Regions from separate parts of the Colwellia sp. SU-HH01217 genome, predicted to be linked through region 3. Evidence: predicted binding sites of a transcription regulator. Region 3 holds the regulator's gene; each other region holds the start of a gene.

Region 1 (3,185 bases), on a different contig from region 3:
TCATTAAAATAGCGAGGAATTTCATTCAACCTTGCAATATAATCTTGGTAATCTTTTACTGAGTCCATCACTAAACCATTACTCATATTTAGAACGCCTAAATAAAAGCTACTAAAGGTGTTTAATGGGATCCTCGATAAATCTAATTGATATCGACGAATCGAACCTTCTAAAACCCACTTTAATAGTTGGTAGTTAATGCGGTTGTCAGCAGTTAGTTTATTCTCATCAATGTTAGTTAAACGTTTAAGGAATATAGTTTCCGCTGCGAGACGTCTATCATTATCTTTAGCTGATACACCTTTAAGCAAATGATTATATGTATTTACACCTGCTCGCGTTGCTGAAAGTGGATTTTCTTTTAATGAATAATCCCACCTTTCATCAATTATTTCTGTTAACACTTCATCTGCGCTTTTAGGTATATGATCATTTGCTATTAAGTGTGTGTTATAAAAGCAAAGCAAAATCAATAGGAATAAATTACTTATTTTTTGATTTAACATTAAGTTGATACTTTTCATTATTTCCCCAATATTTTTGTATGTACAAATATTTTCATTACTAGTCAATATTGCCATAAGTATGAACAATAATGTATGTTTAGCCACACTCAATTTTATAATAGACAGTGAGTATCTATTGAATAAGTGAGGTCACCTGAAACTAAGGGTCAATAAGTTAGAGAGATTATAATGCAATCAAAGTCCATCATATTAATTTTTACCTTAATGCTCTTTATCGTGACATTACTTGTTGGTTTTTATATCGGTACAGTCTCAAGTGCAGGCTCACATAGCAGTCAACTTTATGCTGGAGCTCAAGAAATGAGAGCAGCGCTATTGAATTTGAATAAAAATGATATTCCAGAGGCTAGGGCGATACTTTGTCGTTCAATAGAAACAAGACTACAAATATTAGATTTAGCCAAGCCTGCATTACCTGAACGCACAGTAGAAGAAGTTAACGCTATAAAACAGGCATGGCTGTATAAAAACATTAATGAATCAAAAGATGATTTTATGGAAATTTGTTCCTAAAATAGGCGTAAAGGTACTTATTAATTAAGTAGTATCGTTTTATTAAATACTGCTAATTTTTAGTTACTATAAAATTAAGAAGGTCGTATGAAGTTTATTTATCTACTCGTTTTGTTACTTATATCAGGGTGTTCCACTCAAACTTTGAAAGAACAATTAGCAGACACAACGTTTGGAGCTGTAACGGGATCGGATTATTCTCGAAATCCTGCAAGCTGCCCAAGAATAGAACAGCAATGCGCCGACGGAAATTATCAAGAATGGATTCAGGATAATGGTCAATTAGCTTGCGCTTGTAATAATTAATTAACTGGAATACAGACAATAAAAAAGCACCTTAAAAAGGTGCTTAAACAATATATATTATCTGTAAGTGATTTTCTATTTTTTAAACTTACGAGATGTTAAACCTATAATGCCTAAAGCAAAAATGGCAAGAGTAGTAGGCTCTGGAACTTGTACTGAAGATGTTTGAATAATTGCTTGGTTTTGCCCCCAAGTAACACTGACACTTTCACCTGCTAACATGCCAAGTGAAGCTAATGTAACACCACTAAAAGTTGCAGATTCATTAACAGTTCCAATCAAAGCGGCATTAATTTGAAAAGCAATCTGATTTTGCACATTAGCGAAGAAAAAAGGATTTGTTGTAGAAGTAAGCGAAGCTGGGTATGCATTACCAGTAGCAGTAAGGCTTCCTACAAATGTTGCTTCAAACAGATTATTTGACCCTGTTTCCCAACCAAAAGCAGGTAAAGTTCCGGCGACAGCTGCATTTGCCCCTAAATTTATATTTCCTTGGCTTATTAGCCCTGTATTATCGTAATCACCAGTTGCTGTCATCATTAAATCAGTGCCATTATCAGTAATATTCATAATAATAAGGCCAGCGTTAGCATAACCACTAACAGTTAATATTAAACTAGCAATTGCGACTCTCAACATTTTTGTATTCATAACTACCACCTTTATAATTTACATTCTTGTAATAAAACATCACTTGGTTTTAATAAAGCATTATTCATGCCGAAAAATTAAAACCTTTTTTATCAAGAGAGTAGAAATGTCTTTGAAAAAGTTTTATTAAAAGGTGTAAAGTAATCATACAGTTAAACTATTGAAAATCAAAATTTTGTTAACAGTATTGCAACAACCAACGATATTCTTTCTATATGCGTTTATAATTTTTCTGCAATATCATGTATAGCACTTACATAAGCGGCTATTAATTCTTTACGATTAATAGTGGCACAGGATAAATCACTGTCATTATCAATAAAGAATGGCTCTGCAATTAGACAAGGGGCAGAAGTTTCTTTAAGTAAATATCCACCTCTATCTTCAACTGTTTTGGCTTTAATACCTCTATCAAATAAAGCGAGGGCGGAGACTAGTTTCTGTTGTAATACAGTTGCTATTGCTTTGCCTTTTGCTGACTTGTGGTAATAGAGTACTTCGGTACCACTTACTTTTTTGTTAAGACTCTAACTGTTGAGCTTGCTCTAACTCAGTTTCTAAACGTTTTGTTTCATCGGCACGTGGCTTGGTGAAACGGGCTAAGGCAAGGTACAAGACAGGGGTTAAATAAAGCGTAAAGATTACCGCAATTCCAAGCCCACCGAACACAACCCAACCAATTGCGTTGCGTGCTTCAGCACCGGCCCCGCTTGATAATATCAAAGGTAAAGAACCTAGCAGTGTGGATAATAACGTCATTGTAATCGGACGAAGCCTTGTACTTGCTGCTTCTTCTACAGCTTGGCGCACATCCATACCTTTATCGCGTAATTGGTCGGCAAATTCGACTAGTAGAATAGCATTTTTTGCGAGTAGCCCAATCAGCATTACTAAACCTATTTGTGAGTAAATATTAATAGAAGTGCCTGTTAAAAATAAGGCAAATAAAGCAGCAGCTATACCAAAAGGTACGGTGGCCATTACAACTACCGCACTGTTAACGCTTTCAAATTGTGCTGCCAATACTAATAGCACAATGACGAAAGCTAACACATAAGTCATCGTCACTTCGTTAGCGGTCTCTTGAAAAGTAAGTGCTTCACCTAAGAAAATTAATCCTATGTTATTGGGTAAGTTTTCAGCACCAAGGCTTCTTATTTTCTCAACAATCTCTTGTAACGGAAGATC
Region 2 (3,185 bases), on a different contig from region 3:
CAAGTTGACAACATCACCTTAAATGTTGAACAAGACAATATAACAATACATATTACCATTGAGGAGCAATACCAACATCTTATCTCGGCTCAAACACGATTTTTTAACGCTGGCGGCCTAACCATTAATGGCGGTTTGGATAAATTTGTTATTAAAACAGAATCTGTCGATGCTGTGCTTCGAGGAGGCATCAGTTTTTATACGCCTGACGATGAAAATACCTTGTTAGCAGCACAAGAAAAAGACAGCTTTACCTTATTTAAACACCAACAAGCAGCGATTGACGCAGGCCTTGCAATAACGGTTACTTTTGCTGATGCAAGAGGGCTTAAAGAAGCAATGAAAGTATCTTATCAAGAGCAAAACGTTGGGGTGGTTAATAAACTTGTTTATAACGAGAACGGCAGTGTTAATGCACTTATTTTACTCAATAAAAAGGGAAAACAACTCGCAGTTCCAGGCAGTAAGTTTTGGTTTGCTCAAACTGAATTAGGTTTGGTTGGCTCGAAAAATATTGCCTCAGTTATCGAGGGTGGTTTTATTGCTAGTAGTCGCGGCAAGGGTGATAGTGATGTAGTCGTCACAAAATTTATTGCACAAAACATTGCACCTGCGCTTGAACAACTTCCTTTTGGTTTAAATTTAACTTTAATCGCTGATAATTTGGGGTCAGTGAGAGTAGGTAACCCAATACTTTATCGCCAAGTAAAGGTGGGCGAGGTCATTGGCGTGGGCTTGTCAAATACCGCTGATAAAGTGAATGTTTTTATTAATATTGCTGAAACTTATGCACCTTTAGTTACTCAAGGGAGTAAGTTTTGGAATACCAGTGGCTTTAGAGTTGAAGCAGGAATTTTAGCCGGCGTTGATATTAAATCTCAATCAATAGAAACTTTACTCGCTGGTGGCATTGCTTTTGCCACCCCAGAAATAAACCAAGAACAGTCCAGTAACACTCAACAAGGCAACAGCTTTGTTTTATATGACGAAGTAGACGAAGACTGGTTAGATTGGCAGCCTAAGATTCAAATTAATCAATAGCATTATGTTTTTTGATTATACCACCAATTATTTCTGCATAATTGCGCATTGAAGTATGTCAGTTATTTTTACAATTAGTTGGCTCGCATTTCAAAAAAACACAAAATAAAACAAAATAAAACAAAATAAAACAATAAAAACAATAGGATGACTTATTGGCCCGTCAATTGCTTAATTATATTTAACCGTCGTATTTCTCTCTTAACAATACTATATAGATAGAGAGAAAGTTAAAATAGGAATATACAATGAAGTCTTTAAAATTAGCGTTATTTGGTGCTCTTTTAGCAGTAAGTGGTTTAGCCAATGCTGGATTAATTTATCAACCAGGTAGTTATACATACTATCAAGATGACAGCGGATTAGAGTGGGTTTACGCTTCTCCATGTGCTGGTCAAAACGGTTGTGGAAATGATGTTAACTTGATCGATGGCTTTAGATTTGCTTCTGCCACCGAATGGTCTGCAAGCTTTGTTGATCTGAATGACCTAATTGGCGCATTTGACTTAAATAACTATAACGCTAATGTATGTGCATCACCTTTCTTTGGCTCTGGTCATAACCATTGTGATCCTACTAACACAGTAAGTGGTTATGTTTGGGGAGCGCCTGTTGGAATTTCAGCTAGCTTATCTCGTGCTGCTAACAGATCTGGGGAAACTTTTTTAGTTCGTAATCAACTAAACGAAATTCCAGAGCCTACAACCCTTGCTATTTTTGGTTTAGCGTTAGTTGGTTTAGGCTTACGTAAAAGTAAATAATAAATCCTAGATAAATAGCAAACAGTTAATTTAAAAGGGCATTAAGTGAATCACTTAATGCCCTTTTTTTATCTATTGCTTTACTGTAATTAGCTTATTTTAAAGACTTAGCTTTTTTGTGGATGCTCGACTAAATTAAAGGTTGCATTATCTTCACCGTAAACATAAATACTGCATTTTCCCCAGCTGTCGGGTAATTTCCATGTGTTATTTTCTTCAAGACTATAAACATGACGTTTATTCGCACATCTAATGTCGAGTTTATTTAACGCGCCTTTAACATCAATAATTGAGAACTCTTTACGCACTAACGCAGCGTACCAAAAGTCATCTTCTTTAATATTGCCTTGAACGACTATATTTTTATCGCTGCCAATAAAAGCATCGATTTTGCCGATAAGTTTTTTGTAATTTTCTAAATAAGGCGCTGCTGCTTCACGTTTTATGATTCTTTTATAAGTACCATAAGCATTTTGTAATTGGTTTAGGCTAATTTCTAACATTAAAATAGAATTTAACGTGGAAAGTTCACGCTCTGCATTTTCTTCATTTGTCGTATCTAACCAAACTCGGCGTAAGTGAAAGAGTTGTAGCGGTTTATCATTTATTTGTTGGGCATAATCAGCCGCGAGTAGGTGCATATAGTTACTTTCAGAAAGATGCATTTTTTTGATTTTTGACATCTCATCAAGCACTTGCTTAGTTTGTTCGTAGTCTTTCGCTTGTAATGCGGCTAATGCCTTTTCATATTTTCTTCTAAACTTACGCGTAGCTCCTTGAGCCCCTCCTGAATCCATTTTGAAGTTCATCTGTACAGTATTTACACATTGCTCAATAGCTTTGCCATCAGCAAAAGCAGGGGTAAACTCCCATTGTGAAACTGCTCTGCTAGCTGCAGCTGCAAAATCCTTACTGCCTGAAGTTTCAGTAACTAACACGTTTGAAACGAGCCCATCAGTACCTATAACAAAACTTAGCTTTGCCCAACCTTCCCGATTATTTTTAGCAGCATCCATCGGGTACTTGGGGTTCACTCGTTTAATTGGCGTAGGTTCAATAATGGTTGTTAAGTGTGTTGAGACTTCATTAGCATTGGAGGGGTAAATTACCGCGATTAAAGCCGCGGCAGCTGAGGTTTTGAACAAGCTGTTCATCTTAAATTCCTTTTATATGAATACTTTTTTCTGAAATAAGTAATATCGAAAAAATAACTTCTAAAAGTATATCATATACCAATTTCCCACTAAATATTAAATGAGGAGCTGTTGAAAATCGGCCACTGATTTTTCTGGCTTCTCTGCTTCAGTAATTGCCGTAACCACAGCAACGCTATCAACACCGGTTTGCCACACTTGCGGTGCTCTTTCATGATTAATCCCGCCA
Region 3 (3,185 bases):
CTACCTCAGGAAGCATCTATTTTTCGAAAACTATCCGTCACCGAAAATATCATGGCGATACTTCAAATTAGAAAAGAACTAACAGAGGTTGAGCGTGATGAAAAACTCGCACATTTATTAGAAGAGTTTCATATCAGCCATATCAAAGATAATTTAGGTATGAGTTTATCTGGTGGTGAACGCCGACGGGTAGAAATAGCAAGAGCATTAGCTGCCGATCCCAAGTTTATCTTACTAGATGAGCCTTTTGCAGGTGTTGATCCTATTTCAGTAGGCGATATAAAAAAGATTATTATCCATTTAAAAGAGCGTGGTATTGGCATACTTATTACCGATCATAATGTCAGAGAAACTCTCGATGTTTGTGAACACGCTTATATTGTAAGTCATGGTGAATTAATTGCCGAAGGTAATGCAGAACAAATACTTGCGAATCAACACGTAAGAGATGTATACCTAGGTGAACAATTCACGTTATAGTGATGGAATACAAATAAGTAAATTTATTTTAAGAAAAGACACCTTTTCTCAATAACGTAAACTATGCTTTATTTAAACTAACTAGGAAATTTATAAAGGTAAATGCGCCCTACATTACAACTCCGTATTGGACAACATTTAACCATGACACCACAACTGCAACAAGCAATAAAGCTGTTGCAGTTATCAACGTTAGATCTCCAACAAGAAATTCAAGAAGCGCTTGAAAGCAATCCACTATTAGAAGTGGATGAAAGTGGACCGGCTTCAAACGAAAATAAAGCGGATCATATAGAAGAAGGTCATAACCCTTCTGCAAGTGCTAATGAAAGTAAAACGAGTGACGGTAGTGAAGACTCCACCCCAACTATCGATGAAATTAGTACAACAGAAGCTATGGAAAAGAATGACATTCCAGATGAGTTAAATATGGACACAACTTGGGATGATTCATATAGCGCAGGAACAGCTAGCTCAGGTGTCAGTAACTCAGCACCATCAGAAGATTACACCTACCAAGGTGAAACTCAAGACTCTATTCAAGACCATTTACATTGGCAAATGCAATTAACTCCTTTTAGCGACACTGATAGAGCTATTGCAACTGCAATAATTGACGCTGTTGATGATGCAGGATACCTCACCGTAAGCTGTGAAGACATTCTTGAGAGTATTGCCAAAGAGGATGTCGAATTAGATGAAGTTGAAGCGGTATTGAAACGTATCAATATGTTTGACCCAATCGGTGTTGCTGCTCGTTCAATTGCCGATTGTTTATTGATTCAATTGAACCAATTTGAACCGTCGACACCTTGGATAGCTGAGTGTAAATTAGTTATCAGTGAACATATTGACTTACTTGGCAGCCGTGATTACCGCCAACTAATGCGCAAAACCAAGTTAAAAGAAGATCAACTTCGGGAAGTTATTCGTCTTATTCAAACGCTTAACCCTCGTCCTGGCGATGCGGTCATTAAAAGTGATGATCAGTATGTCATTCCTGATGTTTCTGTAGAAAAGAAAAATGGTCGTTGGATGGTTGAACTCAATCCTGATACCGCACCTAAATTATCTATCAATCAGCAGTATGCGGCATTAACTCGGACGATGAAATCTTCCAGTGATAATCAATTTATTCGTTCTAACTTACAAGAAGCTAAATGGTTCATTAAGTCACTTGAGCAACGCAACGATACCTTATTGAAAGTCTCAAACTGTATCGTGCAGCGGCAACAAGGGTTTTTTGAGCATGGGCCAGAAGCAATGCGCCCTATGGTGTTAAATGATATTGCCGAAGCTGTTGATATGCACGAATCAACCATATCGCGTGTTACCACACAAAAATATATGCATACCCCTAGAGGAATTTTTGAACTCAAATATTTCTTTTCTAGCCATGTTAGCACTGAAAATGGCGGCGAATGTTCATCAACGGCCATCAGAGCCTTAATTAAAAAGCTGATTGCCGCAGAAATACCGTCTAAACCATTAAGTGATAGCAAAATAGCAGAGCTTTTAGCAGATCAAGGGATCAACGTAGCTAGAAGAACTATTGCTAAGTACCGTGAATCTTTAACTATTCCGCCTTCGAATCAACGAAAAAGTTTACTTTAATACTATTTGAAATTTTTAATTAATAAGGATCTCGTTTATGCAAATTAATCTTACTGGCCACCATGTTGAAATCACGAGTTCTCTACGAGAGTATGTCAATAACAAATTTTCTAAATTAGAGCGTCATTTTGATCAAATCAATAACGCCCACATTGTGCTCACTGTAGAAAAACTCAAGCAAAGTGCCGAGGCAACCTTGCACCTTAAAGGTAGTGAAGTTTTTGCTTCATCAGCGAATGAAGACATGTATAAATCGATAGACTTGTTAATAGATAAACTTGATAAACAAATTTTAAAATACAAAGGCAAAGTCAATCACCATTAGATTGGCACAAGCTCACAATCACTTTTTTATTTGCTGATCCTACCCAGTGACAGTAACTAAAAAGGTGTACCAATGAATATTGATAAACCGCAGAAATATATGATGAAGTTGCAAGATATCCTAACCAAAGACTGTACCCACTGTTTAGTGAGTATCCATAGTAAAAAACGTATTCTTGAAGAAGTTTGCTCCATTGCGGTTAATAAAATTTCCGGCTTAGATCAGCACCAGTTACTTGAAAGCCTAATGACCAGGGAAAGAATGGGTAGCACAGGCATTGGTAATGGAATCGCGATCCCTCACGGGCGTATTCAAAGCGACCAAAAAGTAGTGGCCGTATTAATAACCACTGAACAACCTATTGAATTTGATGCCATAGATAATCGCCCAGTCGATATTTTTATCGCACTCTTTGTTCCCGAGGATTGTTGTGAAGAACACTTAAGTACCCTGCAAAGCATCGCTCAACTCTTTAGTGATAAAAATAACTGTAAGCAATTAAGAAAATGCCGCGATAACGAGCAACTCTTCGACTTTATCCAAACAATCAGTTAGTTAATAAACCTTTACGCCCTTTTTAATTGTAGGTAACAATATGAAACTTATCATCGTCAGTGGTCGCTCTGGTTCAGGAAAGTCAGTGGCTCTTAGAGTGTTGGAAGACTTAGGATATTACTGCGTTGATAATATTCCTGTTAATTTACTTCCTGCGCTTATTCACACGGTTATTAACGATTATGAAACGGTTGCCGTCAGTCTAGATGTG
Region 4 (3,185 bases), on a different contig from region 3:
GCTCTACCCGAAGCGTAATTCGGTGGTTTGGATCTATTTGTTTAAGTTGTGTTAACGCACTTCTAGCAGCAACAAAGTCACTTTGCTGCTTTGCACAGCTATAGTTATCCCATAAGGGATAAAGACTTGCAGCAGGAAAGTTGAATTCAGCTAATAAGTCAGACTGTTCTTTTGGGACAAAAGCAATACAACGAGCACCACTAAATGCTTCACTTTTAATGGTTTCTTTGGTGAGCATTTCTTGCATTATAGAGTGAGATGGGTCCATAACATACAAGGTGCCAATTTGTTTATTATAACCGATAACTGCTTGAAGATGCGCTGAAAAACCACTGGTAGTGACAAGAGCAAAAGGAATGTTTTTATCAATTAAGGCATAAGCTAAATCACTTGCCAATTCGAATTCCTGATAATAAAAATTATTACCTCTTAACCATTCACGCTCTTTAGTATCAGGTGTACCATCAAAGCAAATTTCATCGGCTATTTGAGTTGAATTGAAGTTTTTCCCCCAGTACCGGCATAACGCAGCTAACGTTGTAGGGGCACAAGTCATATGCTCTTGACGTAAAAAAGGTACATCTAACACCTTCCTTTCTAATTTTCCCTTAGCATTGGTAAGGTTTTCAGTTACCGTTTTCCAGTAAAAGCTATTACTTTTAGATAAAAGCGCAATTCCTTTATCTATCTCTTGATTATGTATCGCAATTTGCCCTTTCCAAGATAAAAGAAATTTTTCATCTCCTTTATCTTTGACAATCCTTAATTCTTCAAATCTTTCAATTGCATACTCACACTTTGCCCAATCATGGACGCTAGCTAGCAATTGAGCATATTCTAACCAAACGTTAGCGGACTGGTATTTGTTAGCGTGTTTCTCATACAGTGTGATCGATGCTTTAACGCCGTAAAACTGTGTAAAAAGCTCCGATAAAACACGTAAATTATCAGGAGATGGAAAGTTTGAAAAATGCTGTTCTGCCAGTTCTTTTGAGAGAATTAGTTCATTTTGATCGTTTAACAATTGAATTTTTAAATACGTTAGCCAATTGTCATCTGGGTTTATCGTAATAGCTTGATCAATGAGTTTATCTGCTACAGAGTAATTCTTAAATATTTTCTGGAGTATTGATTTAAAACCTAGTAAATCAGATTTAAGTTGTGGCTCTTCTATAATAGTTGACTCATGTTGAGTTAAAAACTCTTCAGCTAATATAGGACCTAGCTTATTAAGCTTATAAAAAAGCACTTTATTTAATAAGTTAGGATTTTGCTTTTGCTTTCTCCAAAGCTTTAACAATAGAAAGTCTGAATACCTATCGCCACCTAGGTTCATATACAAACGAATGGCTATAATGATTTGATCGTAGCTATTCCACCTATGAATAGGACCCCAAACATTTTCTGCCTCTGTTAATGCGTCTGTATATAAACCTCTTAAACAAAGGTCGTCAATAACATCTTTAAGAACTGTTTCAGATACAGTTTCAAAACTAAGATTAGGCACTGAAAAATAATTCCATCAGTTTATTTAACAAATGATAACAATGATTTAGGCAAAACTTTAGCACCTCTGATTTATTATGATGATTGCAAAAGTGTAATATAAAAATTGAAGAACACTCTCCTTTAATTTCTGTAATATCCATTAAATTGTGAATTGTTATGATTATTACAAGAGGTCGATACAGTTAGTAAAGGTAATCATTTATTTCACCAATTTAAAGAGAAACAGCAATAAGTAAAATTATGATCGGTATTTCAATACTACGAACAAAACGCTATTTGGCAAACTCTATAATATAAATTCGAATTTTAAAAGAAAAAGTCATCGTTCATCTAACCGTTAATAGGATATTTATAAATATTCTATTAACGGTTAGATGAAACTAGCGCAATTGTCAGTATTTTTTACAATAAAAAAAAAACAAATTTAAATTGGTCGAAAAAACAACAACTAACGATTTGGCATTTAATATGCTTTATTTCTATGAGAAAAATAAGGAGATTGATGTACCTCGTTTTTTTAATTTAATTGAATTAAAAAAGGAGATTTACTATGAAATCGTTTAGAAAAATAACGTCCATACTATGTATATTCGCACTTGCCACACTGCCAGCCAAAGCAGCACTTGTTACTGATTGGGACTTTGAAATAGATTCAGGTTTTACCAGTTTTACTGGTGGTAGCGTAACAGGGTCGAATGACAACGGATACTGGACTGCACCGAGTACACTTTCTTGGGGGAGTGGCGGAAGCGGACCTAGCTCTATTGATGTTGGTGGAGCCACCAACGGAAACGTCACAGGAAGTTTGCAAACCGATGGCGCGTCAGTTGACACGGTTAGTTTTACTCATATCAACAACCCCATTGCAGCTGGAGCAGGCTTAACTAGCGCTACGCTAAGTGATAGAATATTCTTAACACCAAAACTACCAGTACCTGGAGCAGGTTTTGCTCCACCAAACCTAATATTTAATATTCTTTTTATCGAAACAACTAATTCAGCGCCCTGTGCTGTAGCAGGATCCCCTACACCTTGTAATGATATTTTTGTACTTGATGTCGTTGGTGCTGGCTTTAACCCCATCAACCAAACGTTAAATCAAAACTTTGCTTACGATGGTAATAATTACAATGCACGGTTATTTATTACTGGTTTAGATGTACTCGAAGATAGTGCTTGTGCAGCAGCATTAGCAGCTGCAGGTTGTATCGGTTTAACAACAGTAGAAGGGGCAACCAATACTTTTCAAATAGCACTTGATATTACTACTGAAACCTTTCAAGTACCTGAGCCTGGCACATTAGCAATACTAGCAATTGGTTTATTAGCGTTAACGAGAAGGTTAAATTAACTTTTATATTAACCTTAACGATATTAAATAATCCATCTCTACAAAGATGGATTATTTATTTTAGCTAACACTTAGTTGTTAGCTAAAACTTGATTAAAGCGGTCAAACCCTTTCTCTAAATCCTCAATTAAATCATCAACATCTTCAAGACCAATATGTAATCGTATTAATGGGTAATCATATTGCCACGTAGTTACGCTGCGAAGTGATTGAACATTAGAAATCCCTAAGATTAAACTTTCAAATCCTCCCCATGAATAGCCCATTTTAAAATGAGACATGCCATCGAGTAATGCATTGAGTGCCGCTTTATTACCTTTGTTTA

What was found. The regulator sigma-54, encoded in region 3, starts transcription at its own class of promoters, with help from an activator protein. The targets are predictions, from matches to a motif close to GTTGGCACGNNNNTNGNNT.
Region 1: a site for sigma-54 is predicted at 2,053-2,071, ahead of AC27G3_RS10705 (PEP-CTERM sorting domain-containing protein). Genes of this name have one in related genera too.
Region 2: a site for sigma-54 is predicted at 1,196-1,214, ahead of AC27G3_RS16840 (PEP-CTERM sorting domain-containing protein). Genes of this name have one in related genera too.
Region 4: a site for sigma-54 is predicted at 1,965-1,983, ahead of AC27G3_RS11295 (THxN family PEP-CTERM protein). Genes of this name have one in related genera too.

What each region holds. Positions count from the first base shown of each region.
Region 1 covers NZ_BAAJLX010000007.1:79,811-82,995, forward strand. Annotated here, with positions in the region: gene AC27G3_RS10695 (DUF885 domain-containing protein) at 1-524, opposite strand, end outside; gene AC27G3_RS10700 (hypothetical protein) at 696-1,040, shown strand; gene AC27G3_RS10705 (PEP-CTERM sorting domain-containing protein) at 1,422-1,997, opposite strand; partial or broken gene AC27G3_RS10710 (N-acetylmuramoyl-L-alanine amidase) at 2,219-2,506, opposite strand; gene AC27G3_RS10715 (efflux RND transporter permease subunit) at 2,517-3,185, opposite strand, start outside.
Region 2 covers NZ_BAAJLX010000018.1:51,945-55,129, reverse strand. Annotated here, with positions in the region: gene AC27G3_RS16845 (PqiB family protein) at 1-1,041, shown strand, start outside; gene AC27G3_RS16840 (PEP-CTERM sorting domain-containing protein) at 1,290-1,802, shown strand; gene AC27G3_RS16835 (energy transducer TonB) at 1,910-2,956, opposite strand; gene thiE (thiamine phosphate synthase) at 3,053-3,185, opposite strand, start outside.
Region 3 covers NZ_BAAJLX010000001.1:373,993-377,177, forward strand. Annotated here, with positions in the region: gene lptB (LPS export ABC transporter ATP-binding protein) at 1-480, shown strand, start outside; gene AC27G3_RS01605 (RNA polymerase factor sigma-54) at 583-2,094, shown strand; gene hpf (ribosome hibernation-promoting factor, HPF/YfiA family) at 2,132-2,419, shown strand; gene ptsN (PTS IIA-like nitrogen regulatory protein PtsN) at 2,492-2,974, shown strand; gene rapZ (RNase adapter RapZ) at 3,015-3,185, shown strand, end outside.
Region 4 covers NZ_BAAJLX010000008.1:51,983-55,167, forward strand. Annotated here, with positions in the region: gene AC27G3_RS11290 (tetratricopeptide repeat protein) at 1-1,507, opposite strand, end outside; gene AC27G3_RS11295 (THxN family PEP-CTERM protein) at 2,060-2,860, shown strand; gene AC27G3_RS11300 (cystathionine beta-lyase) at 2,932-3,185, opposite strand, start outside.